2 regions of the Amycolatopsis viridis genome follow, and region 2 is predicted to be linked to the other one. Evidence: predicted binding sites of a transcription regulator. Region 2 holds the regulator's gene; the other holds the start of a gene.

Region 1 (11,093 bases), 4.9 Mb from region 2:
CGACGCGCTGACCGACCCCTGCTGCTCCTCCGGCGTGCGGCCGAGCGTCTCGGTGGTGGCGGCGTTGAACGCAGCCCCCATGCCCACCCCGCCGATCGCCCACCCGAGCACAGCGAGCAGTCCCGGGCCCACGAGCACACCGAACGCCAGCACCGCGACGCCGGCGACCAGAACCGCGAACCCCAGCGCCACGGTGACCCGCCGGTGGCGATCCCACTTGGCCTGCAGCGCGGACCCGGCCACCCAGGTGAGCGCACCCGCCGAGAGGCCCAGTCCCGCCTCGAACGCGTCGAGGTGCCGGAGCTGGGTCAGCCCCAGTGGGAGGAACGCCTCGGTGCCGAAGTACACCGCGCACAGCAGGAACCGGACGACCACCCCGGCGGGTACGCCCCGTCGCACGGCGAGGGTCCCGGCCGGGGTGACCTGCCGCAGCGCGACCACGGCGACCGCCAGCCCGGCCACGGCGAGCGGCGCCAGCAGGGCGATAGTGCGCAGCTCCAGCGCGGCCAGGAGCAGGCCGGTGCCGGCGGTGAGCGCGATGCTGCCGATCAGCGGTCGCCACCGGGACGTGACCGCGGGGCCGGGCTCCCGCCGCTCGAGACCGGGCAGCATGCCCCAGGCGGCCAGCGCGGCCAGCGGGATCATGAACAGGAAAACCCACCGCCAGCCGATCGTGCTCGCGACCGTCGCGGCGACCACCGGGCCGACCAGGGACGGAATGGTCCACGCCGAGGACAACAGCGCGAACATCCGGGCGCGCAGCCGTTCGGGGTAGACCAGGCCGATCAGCGTGTAGGCCATCGCCATCACCGCGCCCACGCCGAGCCCCTGCACGAACCGGCCGACCAGGAACAGCGGCCACGTCGGGGCGAGCCCGGCCACCACGCTGCCGGCGGCGAACGACACCAGGCCCAGTGCCAGCGGCCGGGCCGGACCGCCGCGGTCGGCGGCGTGCCCGGCCAGCACGGTGCCGACGATGTTCGCCAGCATCAACGCAGCCAGGCCCCAGCCGTAGGAGCCGAGGCCACCGAGCCCGCGCGCGATGTCCGGCAGGATGGTCGCCACGCCGAGGGATTCGAGCGCGACGAGTCCCACGGTGAGCACGATGCCGGCCGTGCGGGCGCGGTAGCGGGGCGAGAACACGCCTTCTGATGTCGAGGTGATGGACACGGGGACAATTATGTTCCGTTCCGGAACGTAACGCAAGTGGTAGACTGGACGCCGTGACGAACACCCGCGCCGGCAGGCCGCGCGACCACCGCATCGACGTCGCCGTGCGCGATGCGGCCGTCGACGTGCTGAACGAGGTGGGCTACGCGGGGCTCACCCTGGAAGCGGTGGCCGCACGGGCCGGCACCAGCAAGCCCGCGCTGCGGCGGCGCTGGCGCGGCCGTCAGCACCTGGTCGTCGACGCCCTGGTGACCACGGTCGGCGCCACGCCCACGCCCGACACCGGCTGCACGCACTGCGATCTGATCGCGGGCATCCACTCGCTGACGGAGGCGTTCACCACCAGGATCGGGCGCCGGGTGCTGCCCGCGCTGGTGGCCGACCTGGCCGACGACCCGGAACTGGCCGAGCTGTTCCTGCGTGAGTACTTCCACAAGCGACGGGCGTCCACGGCGGCGGCGCTGCGGCGCGGCATCGAGCGCGGTGACCTCGACCCGGAGCTCGACCTCGATCTGGCGCTGGACATGCTCGCGTCCACCATCTACTACCGCGTCCTGTTCGGACACCTCCCGGTCACCGACGAGCTGGCGGAGCGGGTGGTGGACGTGGTGCTCGGTGGAGTGGCGACCGTGGAATGGCGCCGGTGCCACCCGCGCGCCGAGGCCGAGGCCGGCGCGCGATCCGGATCATGACGAAGATCGGCCGGGCCGGACCCCGTGCACGGTCGGCGCCGGCGAAAAGCGACCATGCTCGGGGAGCCGGCCCGGGACGCTCGCGAAGCCGGCGCGCTGCCTGCGAACGAAACTCCGCACGTACCAACGCATCCGCCCGCGGCCCCCAATTTCCCGACGACGCCGCGAAAGCCGCTCCGGTGAACATCCCCGCTGTCCGTTCCGGAGGCGAGGTGCACCAGCTGGGCCACTCTGGAGTCCAGTTCGGACAGTGGGCGCCGGTGGACCAGTCGCCGTCCTCACCTGGCGCCGTTCCAGGTGCGGGGTGGCAACACGCCGCGTGCAGCGGATGTGGTGATGGTGAACTTCGTGGTGTGAGGAACTACTCTTCGCCACCGTCGAAGTCGAAGGCCTCCTCGATCAGCTCGCCCATGATCATGCCGCCCACGACGCCCGCTGCGGCACCGGCGACCATGCCACCGATGCCCATGCCGTGGCCGTGCTGACCGGGTTGGCCGGGGTAGCCCCCGTGGTGTCCGCCGAAGGCCGGGTTGCCGAAGGCGGAGTGCCCGCCACGCTGCGCGGCCTCGCCGAGCCACTGGTTGATCAGCCCGGCCCAGTCGGCGGTCTCCGCGTCCTGGTGCGGCATCTGGAAGCGGCCGAACGAGTCACCACCGGCCTGCATGAAGCGGCCGCGGCGGTCGGCCTCGAGGACGACGGCGAGGTCGTGCGGCCCGGCGACGAACGTCAGCTCGACCTCGTTGATCCGGCCGGCGAACCCAGCCGGTGGGAAGAACTCGATCTCCTGGTAGAAGCCCAGCTCCTGCGGCACGCCGTAGAGGCGGCCCGCCTCGACGTCGGCGTTGCGGAACCGGAAGCCCAGCTGCCCGAAGGCGTCCAGGACCCGGTCCTGCGAGGGGAGCGGGTGCACGTGGACCGGGTCGAGGTCGCCCTTGTCCGGCGCACCGGCGATCACCAGCTCGGTCCGCACGCCGACGGCCATGCCGTGCAGGAGCGTGTCGCCGACCGCGGTGATCGGGGTCTCCCACGGCAGGCGCAGCTCGAACGGGACGGTGACCAGCTGGTTCGCCGGGACGCCCACGCCCTGCTGGACGAGCTGGCGGTGGAACTCCCCGGTGGCCGCGGACTCCCGCCCGCCGTGCTCGATCTCGACGCGCGTGACCAGGGACAGGACGACCTGGTCGATGGTTGCGTCGGCGCTCCCGCCCTGGATGCGGACCTGGCCGGTGAGCCGTTGGCCGGGCACCGCGTGCGGTTCGTCGAGCACCGTGTCGACGGACGGTCCACCGACGCCGAACGCGCTGAGCATCCGCTTGAACATGGGCAGGGTCCTCCTGGGGGATCCGGACATATCAGACTCAAGATCAAGACTACCGCTCACGAAGCCCCCACCGCCCCCGCGCGCCGGACCTGGATGGGGAACTCGCGGCGTGGCGGAAACCCGGTCAGGTCAGGAGCCCAGGTAACGCAGCACCGCCAGCACGCGCCGGCTGTAGCCGGTCGTGTGGCTCAACCCAGCTTGTCGAAGATCGCGTTCACGTGCTTCTCCACCGCGGACTGCGACACGTACAACTTGGCCGCGATGCCGGCGTTCGTGTGCCCCTCGGCCATCTTCGCGAGCACCTCGCCCTCCCGCGGGGTCAGCGTGGCGAGCGGGTCGGCGTGCGTGGTGCGGGCCAGCAGCCGGCGGACGACCTCCGGGTCGAACGCGGCCCCGCCCGATCCGACCCGCTCCAACGCGTCGAGGAACTCGCCGACCTGCATGACCCGGTCCTTGAGCAGGTAGCCCACCCGGCCGCCGTCGCCCGTGATCAGTTCGGTCGCGAACCGCTTCTCGACGTACTGGGACAGCACCAGCACACCCACTCCGGGCCACCGCCGCCGGATCTCCAGCGCCGCCCGCAGGCCCTCGTCCGTGTGGTTCGGCGGCATCCGGACGTCGGTCACCACCACGTCCGGCCGAACCCGGGAAACTTCCGCCAGCAACGCCGCCGCGTCGCCGACCGCGGCGAGCACCTCGTGCCCCTCCTCGGCGAGCAGGCGGATCAGTCCCTCGCGCAGCAGGGTCGAGTCCTCGGCCAGGATCACCCGCATGGCAGCTCCGCGCGCACCACGGTCGGCCCGCCCGGCGGACTGTCCACTGTAAACGCGCCGTCGGCCGCGCCGACCCGCCGGGCCAAACCGGACAGGCCGTTCCCGGCCGCGCGGGCGCCACCCACGCCGTCGTCGGTGATGGTCATCGTCAGCATCCTGCCCGACCGAGCCACCGCGATCTCGATCCGGCTCGCGGCCGAATGCTTGATAGCGTTCGTCACCGCCTCCGAGGCCACGAAGTAGGCGACCGTCTCGGTCGCCGGATCCACCCGCTCCTCCAGCGCGTACGACAGTCCGACCGGCACGCTCGACCGCTCCGCCAGTGCTTCCAGCGCAGCACCCAGACCGCCGTCGTCGAGCGCGACCGGGTACACCCGCCACGCGACGTCCCGCAGTTCCTGCAGGGTGAGCTGGGTTTCCTCGTGCGCCTGCCGCAACAACGCCGCCGCCTGTTCCGGCGAGCTCGCCCGCCGCGCGCGACCGAGCAGCACGCCCAGCGACACGATGCGTTGCTGCACCCCGTCGTGCAGGTCGCGTTCGATCCGGCGCCGCTCGTCGTTGACCGCTTCAACGACTTCGGCCCGGCTGTGCGTCAGCGCGTCGACGCGGCGCTGCAGCCGTTCCTGTTTGGTGGGGCCGAAAAAGTGGCGTGCCAGCCTGCGCTCCAGCGCGGCGACGCCGATGAGTCCCTGCACGGCGAGGAACAGCAGTAGCACGCCGATGAGCAGCAGGCCGGGGGCGTCGTACCAGTCGCGGTCCCGGCCAATCGGGTCGCCGCCACCCAGCGGCTGCCCGGTGACCTGCTGCCATCCCATGATCGCGGCGGTCACCAGCCCCAGCGCGATCAGCACGAAGATGCCCGCGCCGAGCCCGCCGACGACACTGCGGGCCGCCAGGTACCGCAGCGCCCGGCCGGCCCGGTAGTCGTCCGGGGTCGCCTGGCCCAGGTGACGCCACAGCCGGGACCGCTCCCGCTCGGCGAACCACCGCGCGGCGGCGAACACCGCCGGACGTGCCGGGGGTATCGCGAGCGCGAGTGTGGCGGCCACGACGAAGACCACCTCGGCGAACGCGCTCAGCCCGCCGAGCGCCAGTCCCGCGGTGACGCGCAGCGGGCGACGCAGGTCCACTGTGGTCATGAGTCGAGGCTAGCGGCGGTCCGCGGCGGGGGAACTGCGGTTTTCCACAGGATGATCGGGCGCTGCACCGCATGGTCCCCACGGCCGCGGATTCCTAGCGTCGGCGGCATGGATCTCACCCTCGCACAGACCGAACCGCTCGGGGGACTCGCCGGCTGGGCCGTCGGTCTCATGGACTCCCTCGGCGGCCCCGGAGCCGCCGTCATCGTCGGCCTGGACAACCTGTTCCCGCCCATTCCCAGCGAGCTCGTGCTGCCGCTCGCCGGGTTCTCCGCGAGCCAGGGCACCTTCAGCCTGCCGGCGGCGCTGGCCTGGACCACGCTCGGCTCCGTCGCCGGTGCCGTCATCGTGTACTGGGTCGGTGCCCTGCTCGGCCGGGACCGCACGCGCGCGCTGATGGTGCGCATCCCGCTGGTCAAGGCGGCCGACTTCGACCGGACCGAGGCGTGGTTCGCCCGGCACGGCACCAAGGCCGTGTTCTTCGGCCGGATCGTGCCGATCTTCAGCAGCCTGATCTGGAACACGGTCTTCGTCGCCGCCGGTTACCTGCTCGGCGTGAAATGGCAGGTCGTCAACGACTACGCGGAGATCTTCCAGTACCTGGTGCTCGGCGCTGTCGCGATCGCGCTCGCGGTGTTCGTCATCACGCGCCTGCGCGAACGCGCCCGCGCGTGACCAGAGGCCGCCCTCCCGGGGGATGGAGGGCGGCCCCTTCGCAGGGCGTCAGGCGGCCTGGGCCACCGGGGTGGTGGCCGGCGCCAGCGCCAGGTCGAGCACCTCGCGGACGTTGGACACCGGGTGCACGTCGAGCTGGGCCAGCACGTCCGCGGGGACGTCGTCCAGGTCCGGCTCGTTGCGCTGCGGGATGATCACCGTCTTCATCCCGGCCCGGTGGGCGGCGAGCAGCTTCTGCTTGACCCCGCCGATCGGCAGCACGCGGCCGGTCAGCGACACCTCACCGGTCATCGCCACGTCGGCCCGCACTACCCGGCCGGACAGCAGCGACGCCAGCGCGGTGGTCATCGTGATGCCGGCGGACGGGCCGTCCTTGGGCACCGCGCCCGCCGGGACGTGGACGTGCACGCCCCGGTCCTTCAGATCGGCGACCGGCAGTTCCAGCTCGGCGCCGTGCGAGCGCAGGTAGGACAGCGCGATCTGCACCGACTCCTTCATCACCTCACCCAGCTGACCGGTGAGGGTGAGCCCGGAGCTGCCCGATTCGGGATCGGCCAGCGACGCCTCGATGTAGAGGACGTCACCGCCTGCACCGGTCACGGCCAGGCCGGTGGCGACGCCGGGGATCGCGGTCCGCTGGGTCGACGCGGGCAGCGCCGACTCCGGCAGGTGCCGCGGGCGGCCGAGGTAGCTCTCCAGGTCCGTCGCGTCGACCGTCACCGGCAGCGCCGCCTCGTCGAGCGCGACGCGGGTGGCGATCTTGCGCAGTACCTTCGCGATCGTCCGGTTCGCGTCACGCACGCCGGCTTCGCGGGTGTACTCGGCGGCGATCCGGCCCAGTGCCGCGTCGGTGAACCGCACGTCGTCGCGGCCCAGCCCGGCCCGCTCCAGCTCCCGCGGCAGCAGGTGGTCGCGGCCGATGACGACCTTCTCGTGCTCGGTGTAGCCGTCCAGCGTGACCAGTTCCATCCGGTCCAGCAGCGGGCCGGGGATGGTCTCCAGGGCGTTGGCGGTGGCGAGGAACACCACGTCGGACAGGTCCAGCTCGACCTCGAGGTAGTGGTCGCGGAACGTGTGGTTCTGCTCGGGGTCGAGCACCTCCAGCAGCGCCGCGGTCGGGTCGCCGCGGTAGTCGGCGCCCACCTTGTCCACCTCGTCGAGCAGGACCACCGGGTTCATCGAGCCGGCCTCCTTGATCGCCCGGACGATGCGGCCGGGCAGGGCGCCGACGTAGGTGCGCCGGTGACCGCGGATCTCCGCCTCGTCCCGGACACCGCCGAGCGCGACGCGGACGAACCTGCGCCCCATCGCCTTCGCGACCGATTCGCCGAGCGAGGTCTTGCCCACACCCGGCGGGCCGACCAGCGCCAGCACCGCGCCGGAGTGGCGTCCGCCGACCTGGCCCTTGCCCGCGTCCGCGCGGCGGGCCCGCACGGCCAGGTATTCGATGATGCGTTCCTTCACATCGTCCAGGCCGGCGTGGTCGGCGTCGAGCACGGCCCGTGCCGCCGCGATGTCGTGCACGTCGGCGGTGCGGGTCTGCCACGGCAGTTCGAGCACCGTGTCGAGCCAGGTGCGGATCCAGCCGCCTTCCGGCGAGGCGTCGGAGGTGCGCTCCAGCTTGTCCACCTCGGCGAGCGCGGCCGTGCGGACGTGCTCCGGCAGGTCGGCCTTCTCCACGCGGGCGCGGTAGTCGTCGGAGTCGGCGGTGCCGTCCAGCTCGCCCAGTTCCTTGCGGATCGCTTCCAGCTGACGGCGCAGCAGGAACTCCTTCTGCTGCTTCTCCATGCCTTCGGCGACGTCCTTGCGGATGGTGTCGGTGACCTCGAGCTCGGCCAGGTACTCCCGGCTCCACTCCAGTGCTTTCGCCAGCCGCGCCGCGACGTCCAGCGTGCTCAGCAGCTCCAGCTTCTGCCCGGTGCTCAGGAACGGCGAGTTCCCGGCGAGGTCGGCGATCGCCGACGGGTCCTCGAGCTGCTGCACGGCGTCGATCATCTGCCAGCCGCCGCGTTGCTGGAGGATCGAGATCACGACGGTCTTGTACTCGGCCGCCAGTGCGTGGGCGCGCTCGCCGGCGAGCTCGGTCACCGGCTCGGCGTACACCCAGCGCGCGGCACCGGGGCCGTCGCCGGTCTCGCCGACCTGGGCACGCCGCGTGGCGCGCAGCAGGACGGCGGCCTTGCCGCCGGGGACGCGGCCGACGCGCTCGATGGTCGCGACGGCGCCCAGCTCGGCGTACTCCCCGTCGACCCGCGGGACGATCAGGACCTCGGCCTGCGCGGCCGGGAGCGAGCGGATGCCCGGGAACGACGATGTGCCCGGTGTCTTCGCCTGTGCGGAGTCGACCGCCGCGCGGGTCTCGGCGCCGGAGTCGCCGTCCAGCTCGAGCGGGACGATCATGCCGGGCAGCACCACGTCGCCGTCGAGGGGCAGCACGGGGAGGAGCCTGGTTTCGGTCATCGTTTGCTCCCTACCTGGTTGAGTCTGACTAGCTCAACTTTTTCGGGGGCTGGTTTGTTTCCGCAGGTAGTTCGCTTGCAGCGGACGGCAATCGGGAATAAACCGGGGCGGTGGTGGCCGTCCTGGTTCCGATGGGTGAGAGTCTCGTCGCATTGCGCGAACGTTTTCTCGATGCGGCTCGGGCAATTACGCACCGTCATCATGAGGGCGAATAGAGCGGCCCGGTGGCTACCCGGAGCGACCGGCGAAATGCTGCCGTCACCCGGAAGTCTCCGCTGGTCACCGCCGTTGGCACGCTGTTAACCATGAGCTGATCTCATCGTGGCCGGAAAGAGGCTCGAGTAAGCCCTCCGGGGTACAGTGATCCCCTCATTCGCACCGGGATCCCGGTCCCGGGTGCGATGGGTACCGGCGGGCGCACTGGGGCGAGTGGGTGGAAGGAGGTTGCATGCCGGACTCCGATGGCAGGCCGGACGGCCCCATCCCGGCGGCAGCCGCCAATTCTGGTGGTGCCGAGGCGCGGGCGGACGAGCGCCGCTTCCGGATTTACACGTTGACCGTCTTCTCCGTCGGTGTGCTCGCCGCGGCGGCCGTCGCACTGTGGCTGCCGTTCCACGGCTCGGCAGAACTGTGGTGGATCGGTCCGGTGCTGGCCCTGTCCTTCCTGCTCGCCGAGCAACTGGGCATCAACGTCGACGTCCGGTCGGGCATCTCCTGGACCATTTCCTTCACCGAGATCCCGCTGGTCATCGGCTTCTTCGTGGCGCCGTTCGAGGTCGTGCTCGCCGCGCACCTGGTGGCGGGCATCAGCACGCTCGTGGTCCGCCGGGTCTCCGGGCGCGTGCTCTACAACGCCGGCGCGTTCCTGCTGGAGATCACCAGCGCGTTCGCCGTGGCCGGCCTGGTCCAGCTGATCGCGGGCACCACCGGGATGAGCTGGCCGGCGGCGCTCGCCGGCACCCTGACCGCGCCGCTGACCAGCACCCTGCTGGCGCTGGCCGCCGTCCGGGTGCTGCGCCGCCGCATGCGGATCGGTACGGCGCTGCGGCTCACCGGCCGCATCCTGGTCGTCGGGTTCGTCAACGCCTCGGTCGGCCTGAGCGGCTACCTGGTGATCGAAGGCACCGCCAACGCCTGGCCGCTGGTGCTCGCCGTGTTCGCGGGGCTGTCCGCGCTCTACTGGGCCTACTCCGACCTGCTTCGCGAGCAGCGGGACATGGAAGCGCTCTCCGACGTGAGCCTGATGGTCGCCCGGTCCGGCCAGCAGGCCGCCGCCCGCCCGGCCAGCGGCGCCGACGACCTAGCGGCGGGCGTCAACGTCAGCGAGTGGCAGACCATCGCCGAACGCATCAAGGACCAGCTCTCCGCCGGCCGCGTGGTGCTGCGGTTGCGGCTCGAACCGACCGCGGACATGCGGACCGTCGTCGCGGGGGAGCCGATGCCCTCGGTTGAGCCACCCGCCGACGACCCGATGCTGCGGTTGCCCGGGTCGCACGTGCGGCACTTCCGCGTCACCGAGGCGAACGGCGACATCGCCGGCGGGCTGATCGCCCGCGGTGCGCAGGAAGCGCTGGTGGTGCCCCTGCGCACCGCGAACCAGCTGCTCGGCGTGGTCGAGGCGCACGACCGCCTGTCCCGCTGGCGGGGCTTCGGCAAGTACGACATCCAGCTGCTCGGCACCATGGCCAGCCACCTGGCGACCGCGCTGGACAACCGCCGCCTGCTCGCCACCCTGCGCCACGACGCCTACCACGACCCGCTCACCGGGCTGCTCAACCGGCCCGGTTTCCGGCAGGTCGCCCGCGAACCGCTGGCCGAGCACGCCGGCTCCGCCGACGCCGCGGTGCTGCGCATCGACCTGGACGTGTTCTCCGCGGTCAGCGACGCCCTCGGCTACGCCTGGGCCGACCGCATGGTGATGGCCGCCGGACGCCGCCTGCGGGGCGCCCTCGGCCCGGACGTGCCGCTGGCCCGGCTGGAGGGCGCGTCCTTCGCCGCGCTGCTCACCGGCGTGCGCGGGCAGGCCGTGCACGACGCGGCCGGCCGGCTGCGCGCCCAGCTGTCCGTGCCCTACCCGGTCGACCGGCTCACCGTCGAGGCGAACGCGATGGTCGGCTACGCGGCCATCGCGGACGACGACACCGTCGATCCTGGCGACGTGGACGCCCTGCTCCAGCGGGCCGACGTCGCCGTCCGCGCCACCCGCGGCGGCGAGGAGGTCCGCGGGTACGTGCCCAGCATGGGACAGATCTTCCTGCGCCGGTTCCAGATGGTCACCCAGTTCCGGCAGGCCATCGAGGAGGGTCAGGTCAGCGTCCACTACCAGCCGAAGGTGTCGCTGCCGAGCAAGCAGGTCCTCGGCGTGGAGGCGCTGGTGCGCTGGCAGCACCCCGAGTTCGGCCGGCTCGACCCGGACGAGTTCGTGCCCGCCGTCGAGGCGGCCGGGCTGGTCGGCGTGCTGACCGGTTTCGTCTTGGAGCAGTCGCTGATCCGGGTGCGCAAATGGATGGACGAGGGGCTGCGGATCTCGGTGGCGGTCAACCTGTCCGTGCGCAACCTGGCCGACGAGGAGTTCCCGGCCAAGGTCGTGCAGGCGCTGCGCAGGTTCGACGTGCCGCCGGAGCTGCTCACGTTCGAGCTGACCGAGTCCGGTGTCATGGCCGATCCGCAGAAGGCGCTGCCGATCCTGCGTGAGCTGCACGGCCTCGGCATCGTGCTCGCGGTCGACGACTTCGGCACCGGCTATTCGTCGCTGGCGTACCTGCGGCAGCTGCCGGTGGACGAGGTCAAGATCGACAAGAGCTTCGTCCTCGGCATGGGCACGGATCTGGGCGACCTGGCGGTCGTGCGCTCGATCGTCGAG
Region 2 (11,093 bases):
GGGTGTCCAGCCGCGCCGGTGCACGAGCAGCACCCAGTACTCGGCGGCGGCCATGCTCCAGATGACGTCGGCGACCTCGTCGTCGGACAGGTCGCCGCGCAGTTCCCCGGTGGCGCGCAGGTTCGCGGCGAACCGGTGGATGTCGCGTGCCCGGCGGTCGGTGAGGTCGTCCCACAGCTCGGTGGTCGCCGGGTCCGTCGCGGCGGCATCGCCGAGCGCGAGGAACACCGGCGCCAGGCGCAGCTGGATCCGCGCGACGGCCTGCGCGTAGATGCCGATCTTGTCGCGCGCAGCGGTGGCGGCGCGGATCTGCTGCACGTAGTCCCGCTCCGCGGCGGGTACGGCTGCGTCGGTGCCGGACAGCGCGGTCTCGGCCAGCGCGTGCAGCAGCTGCGGCTTGCGGCCGACGGAGGAGTACACCGTGTCCACCGCGACCCCGGCGCGGCGCGCGACCTGAGCGACGGTCATCGCCGGATAGCCCGACTCCGCCAGCAGGTCACGCGCGGCGGTGAGGATCGCCTGCCGGGTCTGCGCCGCTTGTGCCGCCCGCCGCGGTGAGTGGTAGCGGCGGCGCGGCTGCCCGGCGTTGACGTCCTCCACAATCGGTTCTAGCCTTCCATTATTCATCCGAAGCGTAACGGGATGAATTTTATCAGGAGGCCACCATGGCGGATGGGTCCGGCCGCCGGCACCCCGGTCATGCTCGACCGAGCGCTGTGGATCGGCCGCGAACCCCACCCCACGCCACCGCTGCCCGCGGCGGACGGTGCTCGATCCGCTGCTCCTCGCCGCCGCGCACGAGGCGGGGCGGCGTTCGGCGCGGCGTCACGGTCACCGGCCCAGCCGTCCGCCGACGGACCGCGCTCCGGCAGGCGGTCGGTGCCGGCACCACCTGCCCGCGACGTGCACGCCGGCCGGGGAGCCGGGCATCCGCTCGCAGGCGGCCGCGGCCCGGGAGCACGACGTCGGCCCGGCTCCCCGTGCTCCGGAGGAGATGGCACTCCGCGGCACCGGCGCGCCGGTGGCGTGCCGCCCGCCCGGTGCGGGCGTTCCCATCACCACTTCCTGGAGGTGCCCATGACCCGCCCACCCCTGGTGGCCCGGCAGTTCAGCCACCCCACCGGACCCCTCGGCCGGGTCGCCGGCCGGATGATGGCCCTCGGCAACGGCGGGTTGAACGCGTGGGTGGTCGCCACGACCGCCGCGCGGCTCGACCCGGCCGCGGTCGGCCGCGTAGCCGAGCTCGGACCCGGCCCCGGACTCGGTCTCGCCCGGCTGCTCGACGCGTTCCCCCACGCGCAGGTGTGGGGAGTGGACCGCTCCGAGGCGATGCTGCGGCAGGCGCGCCGCCGCAACGCGGCGGCCCACCGCGCCGGCCGGCTCACGCTCCTGCGGGGCGACACCACCGCGATCCTGGAACTCGCGCCCGTCGACCTGATCGTCGCGGTCCACGTCCTGTACTTCCTCGCCGACCCGGCAACCCAGCTCGGCCGGCTGCACGCCGCGCTCGCCCCGGGGGGCGTGCTCGCGCTCGGCTACCAGTTGCGGCCCCACATGCCGGCCATCTCGCAACAGCAGTTCCCACGGGGCGGTCACCGGCTCTACGAGAGCGACGACGAGGTCCGCGACGTGCTGCGGGACGCCGGGTGGTCCACAGTAGACATTTCAGTGGACGGGCCGCGGGAAGCCCCGCACGGGCGGCTCGCCCTCGCCACCCGGTGACCCGCCCCCGGACGCGCCGAGGGGCCCGCACCACCACGGTGCGAGCCCCTCGGCGAAACGGTCATCGCCGCCGGCGTGGTTTCCAGACCACCAGCGCCGTCTCCTGCCTCATCGGCACCAAATCCTTGCGGTAGGACCGGTGCACCGCCGCCGCGGCCTGCTCGGCTGCCGCGTACGCCGTGGCGATCTCCTCGGTCAGTTCGGCGATCCGGGACTGTAGCGCCTCGACCTGGTTCTCCAGTTCGATGATCCGCTTGATGCCCGCGAGGTTGACGCCCTCCTCCTGGGACAACCGCTGCACCTCACGCAGCAGCGCGATGTCCCGCATCGAGTAGCGCCGACCGCCGCCCGCGGTGCGTCCCGGCGACACCAGGCCCAGCCGGTCGTAGGACCGCAGCGTCTGCGCGTGCAGTCCGGACAGCTGCGCGGCCACGGAAATCACGAAGACCGGGGTCTCCTCGTCCGCCCCCTGCGGCAATCCGCCGAACACCTCGATCAACTCCTCTCCCGGAGCAGTTTCGTGATCTCCGGACGCGGGTCCTGCTTCCCGGCGATCTGCGCGTACGCCTCGAGCGCCTCCCGCTCCGCCGCCTCCAGCCGGGACGGCACGGCCACCTGCAGCGTGACGAGCAGGTCGCCCTGCGCACCGTCGCGCTTGCGGATGCCCTTGCCGCGCACCCGCAGGACCCGGCCGCTGCCGGTGCCCGCGGGCACCTTCACCGAGACCTTCCCGTCCAGCGTCGGCACCGTGATCGTCGTGCCGAGCGCCAGCTCGTGGTAGGCCACCGGGACCGTGATCGTCAGGTCGTTGCCCGAGCGGCCGAACACCGGATCCGGGTTCACGTGCACCCGGACGTAGAGGTCACCGGCCGCGGCGCCGCCCCGGCCCGGTTCACCCTGGCCGGCCAGCCGGATGCGCTGGTTGTCGTCCACCCCGGCCGGCACCCGCACCGTCAGCGTGCGCGTCTGGACGCTCACACCCTCGCCACCGCACTCCGGGCACGGGTCGTCGATGATGCGGCCGCGGCCACGGCAGTCGCGGCACGGCTCGGAGAACGCGAACGCCCCCTGGCTGCGGCTCACCAGCCCGGACCCCTGGCAGGTGGGGCACGTGCGCGGCGAGGTGCCCGGACGGGCACCGTTGCCGTGGCAGGTCGAGCAGGTAGCCGGGCTGGACAGCCGCAGCGGCAGGGTCGCGCCCTGCACCGCCTCGGTGAAGTCGATCCGCACGTCCGTCTCGACGTCGGCGCCGCGCTGGCCGCGGGCCGCCGTGCCCTGCTGGCCGCGCCGGCCGAACAGGCCGCCGAGGATGTCGCCGAGCCCGCCGAAGCCGCCCTGCGCACCCGCGGTCTGGCCGAAGATGTCGCCGAGGTCGAAGCCGCCCGCGCCGCCGCCGGCACCCGGGAAGCCGAAGCCACCGGGGCCGCCGCCCGACCCGAACAGCCGCCGCGCCTCGTCGTACTCCTTGCGCTTGGCCGGATCCGACAGGACGCCGTACGCCTCGGAGACGGCCTTGAACTTCTGCTCGGCCTCCGTGTTGCCCGGGTTGGCGTCCGGGTGGTTCGCCCGCGCCAGCTTGCGGTAGGCCTTCTTGATCTCGTCCTGCGAAGCGTCGGAGGAGACGCCCAGCTCACGGTAGAAGTCCTTGCCGATCCACTCCCGTGCACTCACCGGACGTCTCCTCCTCTCGCTGTGGGAACAGTGCTACTGCTGGGTGTTCTCATCCGGCAACTGCTCGACGGGTAGCTCACCCTCGACCGGGGCGTCGCCCGGCTCGTGGTCGGTGACGCCCACCAGCGCGGCTCGCAGCGTGCGGTCCCCGAACCGGTAACCGCGGCGCAGCACCGTCGTCACCGTCGGCCCGGACACGTCCGGCGAGGTGCTGTGCTGCACGGCCTCGTGCACGCTCGGGTCGAAGGGGTCGCCCTCCGCGCCGAACGGCTCGAGCCCGATCCGCTGCAGGCTCGCGACCAGCTTGTCCGCGACCGCCTTGAACGCACCGGTGAGATCACCGTGCTGCTCGGCCCGCTCGAAGTCGTCGAGCAGCGGGAGCAGCTCGCCCACCACGGTGGCCTTCGCCGCGGAGACCACGGCCTCCCGGTCGCGGTCCACCCGCTTGCGGTAGTTCGCGAACTCCGCCTGCAGGCGCTGCAGGTCGGCGGTGCGCTCCGCGAGCTCCTTCTCGACCTCGGACGGGGCGGCCACCGACTCGTCCACGATGGACTCGCCGAGCGACGGCCCGGCAGGGGCCGCCGGGGCGTCCTGGGCGGACGCCCCGGCAGCCTCCGGCTGGGTCCGCACCTGACCGGTCTCCGGGTCGATCTTGCGCCGGTCCCGGACGACCAGGGGCTCGGTGACCGGCTCCTGCTCGTCGATCTCGTTCGAGTGGCGTCCCGTCACTTCTTCTCGTCCTCGTCCACGATCTCGGCGTCCACCACGTCATCCGCGCCCTTGCCCTCGGACGAACCCGACGCGCCCGACGCGCCGGCCGCACCCGGGTCGCCGCCCGGAGTGGCGCCGCCGGACTGCTGCGCGTTCGCGTACAGGGCGGTGCCCAGCTCCTGCGACGCGGTGTTCAGCTTCTCGATGGCTTCCTTGATCTTGGCCGTGTCGGTGCCCTTGAGCGCCTCGTTGGCCTCGTCGATCGCGGTCTTGACCTTGCCCTTGAGGTCCTCGGGCAGCTTGTCGTCGTTGTCCTTGACGAACTTCTCGGTCTGGTAGACCAGCGTCTCGGCCTGGTTGCGGGTCTCGGCCTCCTCGCGGCGCTTGCGGTCCTCCTCCGCGTGCGCCTCGGCGTCCTTGACCATCCGGTCGATGTCCTCCTTCGGCAGCGCGGAGCCACCGGTGATGGTCATCGACTGTTCCTTGTTGGTGCCCAGGTCCTTCGCGGTGACGTGCACGATGCCGTTCGCGTCGATGTCGAAGGTGACCTCGATCTGCGGCACGCCGCGCGGGGCCGGCGGGATACCGGTCAGCTCGAACATGCCGAGCTTCTTGTTGTGCGCGGCGATCTCGCGCTCGCCCTGGAACACCTGGATCTGCACCGACGGCTGGTTGTCGTCCGCCGTGGAGAAGATCTCCGAGCGCTTGGTCGGGATGGTCGTGTTGCGCTCGATGAGCTTGGTGAACACGCCGCCCTTGGTCTCGATGCCCAGCGACAGCGGGGTCACGTCGAGCAGCAGGACGTCCTTGACCTCACCCTTGAGCACACCGGCCTGCAGCGCCGCGCCGACGGCGACGACCTCGTCCGGGTTCACGCCCTTGTTCGGCTCCTTGCCGCCGGTCAGCTCCTTGACCAGGTCGGACACGGCCGGCATGCGGGTGGAACCGCCGACGAGCACCACGTGGTCGATCTGGCCGACCGAGATGCCCGCGTCGCGGATGACGTTGTTGAACGGCGCCTTGGTGCGGTCCAGCAGGTCGGAGGTGATCCGCTGGAACTCGGCACGGGACAGGTTCTCGTCCAGGAACAGCGGGTTCTTGTCCGCGTCGACGGTGATGTAGGGCAGGTTGATGTTGGCGCTGCTCGAGCTGGACAGCTCGATCTTCGCCTTCTCCGCCGCCTCGCGGATGCGCTGGAGCGCCATCCGGTCCTTGGTCAGGTCGATGCCGTGGCTGGCCTTGAACTTGTCCACCAGCCAGTCGACGATCCGCTGGTCCCAGTCGTCACCACCGAGGTGGTTGTCACCGCTGGTGGCGCGGACCTCGACGACGCCCTCGCCGATCTCCAGCAGCGAGACGTCGAAGGTGCCGCCACCGAGGTCGAAGACCAGGATGGTCTGCTCCTTCTCGCCCTTGTCCAGGCCGTAGGCCAGGGCGGCCGCGGTCGGCTCGTTGACGATGCGGAGCACGTTCAGGCCGGCGATCTGCCCGGCCTCCTTGGTGGCCTGCCGCTGCGCGTCCTCGAAGTAGGCGGGGACGGTGATGACCGCGTCGGTGATCTCCTCACCGAGGTAGGCCTCGGCGTCGCGCTTGAGCTTCATCAGCACGCGGGCGCTGATCTCCTGCGCCGTGTAGGCCTTGCCGTCGATCTCGGTCTTCCAGTCGGTGCCGATGTGCCGCTTCACGGACCGGATCGTCCGGTCGACGTTGGTGACGGCCTGGTTCTTCGCCGGCTGGCCGACCAGCACCTCGCCGTTCTTGGCGAACGCGACGATGGACGGGGTGGTCCGGGAGCCTTCGGAGTTGGCGATGACCGTCGGCTCGCCGCCCTCCAGGACAGCGACGACCGAGTTGGTCGTGCCGAGGTCGATGCCGACCGCTCGCGCCATGGTGTGTTCCCTCCTGGTATGCCTGGTGCGCAGCTTCTCGAGCTGCGGTTTCGCGCCCGCGTTGAGCGCTTCCCACTCAAGTTCTATCTCGGGCGCGCGATGGGCGTCAACCAGACTTGAGTGCTACTCGCTCAACCTTTCTGACAGGGTAACGAGCGGGTTCGCGCCGTTGTTCCCGGCGTCTCGGAAACTTCCCGGGCGATCAAGCCGGCGCCACCGACACATCGCCGCTGGTGCTGTTGAGCTCGAGGACGTGCTGGGCGGACGGGTCCTGCACCACGCCGACGGTCCGGGCGCCGCTCGTGGTGTCCCCGGTCACCCGGTAGCGGTCCGGCGGCACGAGGACCCGGACGTTCCCGCTGAGGGCTTCGGCCCGGACGTCCTCCGGGACGCTCAGCCGCACCTCGATGTTCCCGGACTGGGTGTGCACGGTCACCGGGCCGGCGACGTCGGCGACCTCGATGTTGCCGGAGACGGCGCCCAGGTCGGCCGATGCGACGCCGTACACCTGCAGGTTGCCGGACGTGACCGTCCCGGCGACGGTGGTGCCGCGGGGAACGACGACGTCGTAGTCGGCCGTGCAGTCGTTGCCGCAGCCGTCCAGGACGAGCTGCGTCCCGTTGACGCGGTAGGCCCGGTCCGGCTGGGCGCCGTCGTAGTGGAACGTCTGGTGCACCGAGGTCGTGGCGGTGTCCTCGACCCGGATCCGCACGTCGCCGGAGAGGTTGTCGACCTGCACCGACGAGATCGACTGGGTCACGCTCTGCTGGACCTCGGCGCGATCGGAGATGTGCCACCCGTTCCACGCCAGCGCGATCCCGGCTCCGGCGACGATCAAGGCGACCCCGCCGATCGCGAGTGCAGGCTTCCCCATTGCGTCCTCCCGGATCACGTTTTCGTTGTGGATCACGCTATGGCACGCGGTGGGCCGCCGGTATCGGGGAAGCCCCCGGTTCCACCCGGGGGTCACCCGGAATCGCACTAGGGTGATCAGCGGCCACCGCGGCCACACTGTGACGAGGAGGAATCGATGCCACAGCCACCGAACCCCTACGAATTCCTGCCGTCGGTGCCGTCCTTCACCGTCCGCAGCGACGACGTCGCGGACGGGGAGACGCTCCCCGCTCCGCAGCTGAGCGGCATCTTCGGCGTCCCGGGTGGCGCCGACCGGTCACCGCACCTGGCGTGGGAGGGCTTCCCCGCGGAGACGAAGAGCTTCGCGGTGACCTGCTACGACCCGGACGCCCCGACCGCCAGCGGCTTCTGGCACTGGGCCGTCTACAACATTCCCGCCTCGGTGACCGAGCTGTCCTCCGGCGCCGGTGACGGCTCCGGCCTGCCGCCGGGCGCCGTGACGCTCACCAACGACGGCGGGGTGCGGCAGTTCCTGGGCGCGGCGCCGCCGCCCGGGCACGGTCCGCACCGGTACTTCTTCGTCGTGCACGCCCTGAACGTCGAGTCGCTGGACCTGCCCGACGGTGCGACGCCGGCCTTCCTCGGCTTCAACATGTTCGGCACGACCGTCGGCCGGGCGACGATCACCCCGGTGTACGAGAACAAGGGCTGACGCGCCGCGCGGTGGCGTCGCGGGCCGGCGGCGCCACCGCGGCACCGGCAGCTCAGGCGGTGGCGTCGGCGGGTAGCCGGCCGGCCGGGCGCTCGGCGATGATTTCGATGTCCGGCGAGCCGTCGAGCCGCAGTGCGCAGGGCACCAGGTCGCCGCTCGTGTCGGGCGAGGTGCGCACCCACTCCTCGATCTCCTCGGCCCAGCCCGAGCTCGCACCCGCCACGACGATGTGGTCCGGGCTCAGCAACCCCACCACCACGCTGTCCTCGCCGACCTTCCCGGCGGCGTTCTGGTGGAAGTCGTCCAGCACGATCGCCGACCCGGCGCACAGGTCGTCGTCGCCGCGGCCCAGGGTGAGCAGGGTGCCCTTCTCCTCATCGGTGTACGTCCGGACGAAGAGCCCCCGCTTGAGGTTGGCCATCGCTTCGCCCGCCAGCGCCAGGTACTCCTCCTCGCCCATCTCCTCGACCGTGTTCCGCAGCAGGTGGAGCATGCCGACCCGGCCGGCGGGGGTGACCGTGGTCCGCGCGAAGCCGAGGTAGAGCCTGCCCGCCACCACCGGCAGGGCGGCGTAGTGCTGCAACTGGCTGTCGTGGGTGCGCAGGACGGGCAGCCATTCCCCGTCGTCCCCGTCGTCCGTGACCGTCTCCTCGGCGCGCTCCTGCGCTGCTTCCTCGGCGGTCCGCGCCATCACCTCGGCGGCGTGTGCCAGCGCCGCAGTCCAGTCGTCACCCTCGGGGCGGTCGAACTGGTGGGTTCGCTCGACGCGGCCGAACATCCCGGCCAGGAAGACCCGGTCCACCCGGGAGGGCTGCCAGAGGCAGTGCACCCGGGTCACGTCGGCGGCCTGGATGTTGCGTTCCGCCTGCACCTGGCGCCACGCCTGCCGGACGGCGTCCTCGTCCTTCGCCGGCGCCACTCCCCGGGCCAGATCGTCCTCCCTGCCCTTGATCTGGAAGATGACGACGTTCATGTCCATATCCACGGGATGTGGGACGTCCTTGAACGGCGTTTGGTTGCCCGTTCAACGAGGTTTGAGAAGGTACTCCACGGTCGGTCGCAGCTCTTCCGCGCTCGGCGGCTCGTCGTCGATCAGGCCCTGGATCAGCAGGCCGTCGATGCCGGCCAGGAACACCCGCAGCGCCACCAGGTCGTCCGGCCGCACCATCGACGTCAGCACGTCCAGCCACCGCCGCGCGGCGGGCCGCAACTCCGGTCGCCGCGCGGCCAGCAGGTACAGCTCGTACTCCGCCATCGTCCGGCCGCGCCGCGGTCCGAGCGCCTCCGCGAGGAGCGTGGCCACTTCGGATGCCCCGCGGCTGCCCCGGGAGCGGGCCCGGTCGATCGTCCAGTAAACCTCGGTCGCCATGTCGCGGGCGCACGAGATCAGCGTCGCGATCAGCAGGTCGTCCAGAGTCTCGAAGTGGTAGGTCGTCGAGGTCGTGGGCACCCCGGCCTCCACGGCCACCGTCCGGTGCGTGACCCCGGCGACCCCGTCCCGCTCGATCACCCGCAGCGTGGCGTCGATGATCTCCTGCCGCCGCTTCTCGCCGCGCGCCCGGCGGCCGTCGCGCTGCGGCTTCACGCCGAGCCCACCTCGATCAGCACGACTCCGCCGATCACCAGCGCCAGCCCGGCCACGATCGTCACGTTGATCGTCTCCCCGAGGAACAGCACCCCGATCAGTGCGACGGCCGCGACGCCCACTGCCGCCCAGATCGCGTACGCCACCCCGACCGGCATCCCGCGCTTGAGCACGCTCGCGAGCGCGGCGAACGCGACGAGGTACCCGGCCACCACGAGCAGCGAGGGCCACAGTTTGGTGAAGCCCTCCGACAACTTCATCGAAACAGTAGCGGTGACCTCGGCCGCGATGGCCAGAGCGAGAAGCAAATAGGCGACCATGCGGTCAAACTACCGGTACGATCGTCCCGGTATCCAGCGAGTCCTACGCCACACTCGTGGGACTCGAGTCGCGCCGATCGGTTACTCATGGGTAAATCCGGTTAGGCTCCCGCCAACCCACCACACACGGACGAAAGGCCCCGATCATGGGTGCACTGCAGATCACGCTGGGCGTGGTCGGCGTCGCCGTAAGCATCGTCGCTTGGATCATGTTCGGCACCGGCGTGTACCGGATGGTCCGGATCATCCGGCTCGGACAACCGGACGGCACGCGCAACGGCCCCTTCGGGCCGCGCCTCGTCACACTGATCAAGGAATTCGCCGCCCACACGCGGATGAACAAGTTCCGCCACGTCGGCCCGTGGCACTGGCTGGTCATGTGGGGCTTCCTGATCGGCTCGTTGTCCTGGTTCGAGGCGTACGGCGAGACGTTCGACCCGCACTTCCACTGGCCGGTCATCGGCGCCTGGAGCATCTGGCTGCTGCTCACCGAACTGCTCGGGCTGGGCACCGTCGTCGGTGGTCTCGCCCTGGTGGTCGTCCGCCAGCTGAACCACCCGCGCCGCGCCGACCGGCAGTCGCGCTTCGCCGGGTCGAACTTCAAGCAGGCCTACTTCGTCGAGACCGTCGTGATCGTCGAGGGCCTGGGCATCCTCGGCGTGAAGGCGTTCAAGATCTCCAGCGGCATCGAGGACCCGGCGCTGTGGACGAGCTTCGTCACGAAGCCGCTCGCCGAGATCCTGCCGGCCAGCACGGTCGCGGTCACCATCACCGCGCTGGTCAAGCTGCTGTCCGGCATGATCTGGCTCTACGTCGTCGGCCAGACGCTGACCATGGGCGTGGCCTGGCACCGGTTCAGCGCGTTCTTCAACATCTACTTCAAGCGCGAGGACGACGGCGGTGTCGCACTCGGCCGGCTCAAGCCGATGATGAGCGGGGGCAAGCCGCTCGACTTCGAGGAGGCCGACCCGGAGAAGGACGTCTTCGGGGCCGGTCAGATCGAGGACTTCAGCTGGAAGGGCTGGCTCGACTTCACCACCTGCACCGAGTGCGGTCGCTGCCAGTCGCAGTGCCCGGCGTGGAACACCGGCAAGCCGTTGTCGCCGAAGCTGGTCATCACGCAGCTGCGCGACCACGCCTACGCGAAGGCGCCGTACCTGCTCGCCGGCGGCAAGAAGGACGTCACCGGGGAAGAGGTGGGCCTGACCGGCGAGAACCCGTACGCCGGCATCGACGTCCTCGCCCTGGCCGAGGCCGAGCGGCCGCTGGTCGGCGACGACGGCGGTGTCATCGACCCGGACGTGCTCTGGTCGTGCACCACCTGCGGTGCCTGCGTCGAGCAGTGCCCGGTGGACATCGAGCACGTCGACCACATCGTCGACATGCGCCGCTACCAGGTGATGATCGAGTCGAACTTCCCGACCGAGCTGAACGGGATGTTCAAGAACCTGGAGAACAAGGGCAACCCGTGGGGCCAGAACGCCAAGGACCGGATGGCCTGGGCGGAGGACCTGGACTTCGAGGTGCCGGTGTTCGACGGCGAGCTGGGCGACACCGAGTACCTGTTCTGGGTCGGCTGTGCCGGTGCGTTCGAGGACCGCGCGAAGAAGACCACCCGCGCGGTCGCC

The links. The regulator HspR, encoded in region 2, represses chaperone genes until heat shock. The targets are predictions, from matches to a motif close to ANNTTGAGTNNNNNNNACTCAANNT.
Region 1: the regulator HspR is predicted to act here: its motif matches at 8,246-8,270, upstream of lon (endopeptidase La).

Annotation. Positions count from the first base shown of each region.
Region 1 is NZ_JAANOU010000001.1:5,311,809-5,322,901, reverse strand. Features, by position in the region: gene FHX46_RS26340 (MFS transporter) at 1-1,170, opposite strand, end outside; gene FHX46_RS26335 (TetR/AcrR family transcriptional regulator) at 1,224-1,862, shown strand; gene FHX46_RS26330 (sporulation protein) at 2,224-3,183, opposite strand; partial or broken gene FHX46_RS26325 (response regulator transcription factor) at 3,313-3,956, opposite strand; gene FHX46_RS26320 (sensor histidine kinase) at 3,947-5,095, opposite strand; gene FHX46_RS26315 (DedA family protein) at 5,204-5,770, shown strand; gene lon (endopeptidase La) at 5,819-8,230, opposite strand; gene FHX46_RS26305 (putative bifunctional diguanylate cyclase/phosphodiesterase) at 8,679-11,093, shown strand, end outside.
Region 2 is NZ_JAANOU010000001.1:459,248-470,340, forward strand. Features, by position in the region: gene FHX46_RS02295 (TetR/AcrR family transcriptional regulator) at 1-600, opposite strand, end outside; gene FHX46_RS02300 (class I SAM-dependent methyltransferase) at 1,078-1,722, shown strand; gene FHX46_RS02305 (heat shock protein transcriptional repressor HspR) at 1,784-2,221, opposite strand; gene dnaJ (molecular chaperone DnaJ) at 2,218-3,393, opposite strand; gene grpE (nucleotide exchange factor GrpE) at 3,427-4,122, opposite strand; gene dnaK (molecular chaperone DnaK) at 4,119-5,993, opposite strand; gene FHX46_RS02325 (DUF4097 family beta strand repeat-containing protein) at 6,196-6,867, opposite strand; gene FHX46_RS02330 (YbhB/YbcL family Raf kinase inhibitor-like protein) at 7,024-7,560, shown strand; gene FHX46_RS02335 (hypothetical protein) at 7,613-8,533, opposite strand; gene FHX46_RS02340 (TetR/AcrR family transcriptional regulator) at 8,585-9,145, opposite strand; gene FHX46_RS02345 (DMT family transporter) at 9,142-9,465, opposite strand; gene FHX46_RS02350 ((Fe-S)-binding protein) at 9,612-11,093, shown strand, end outside.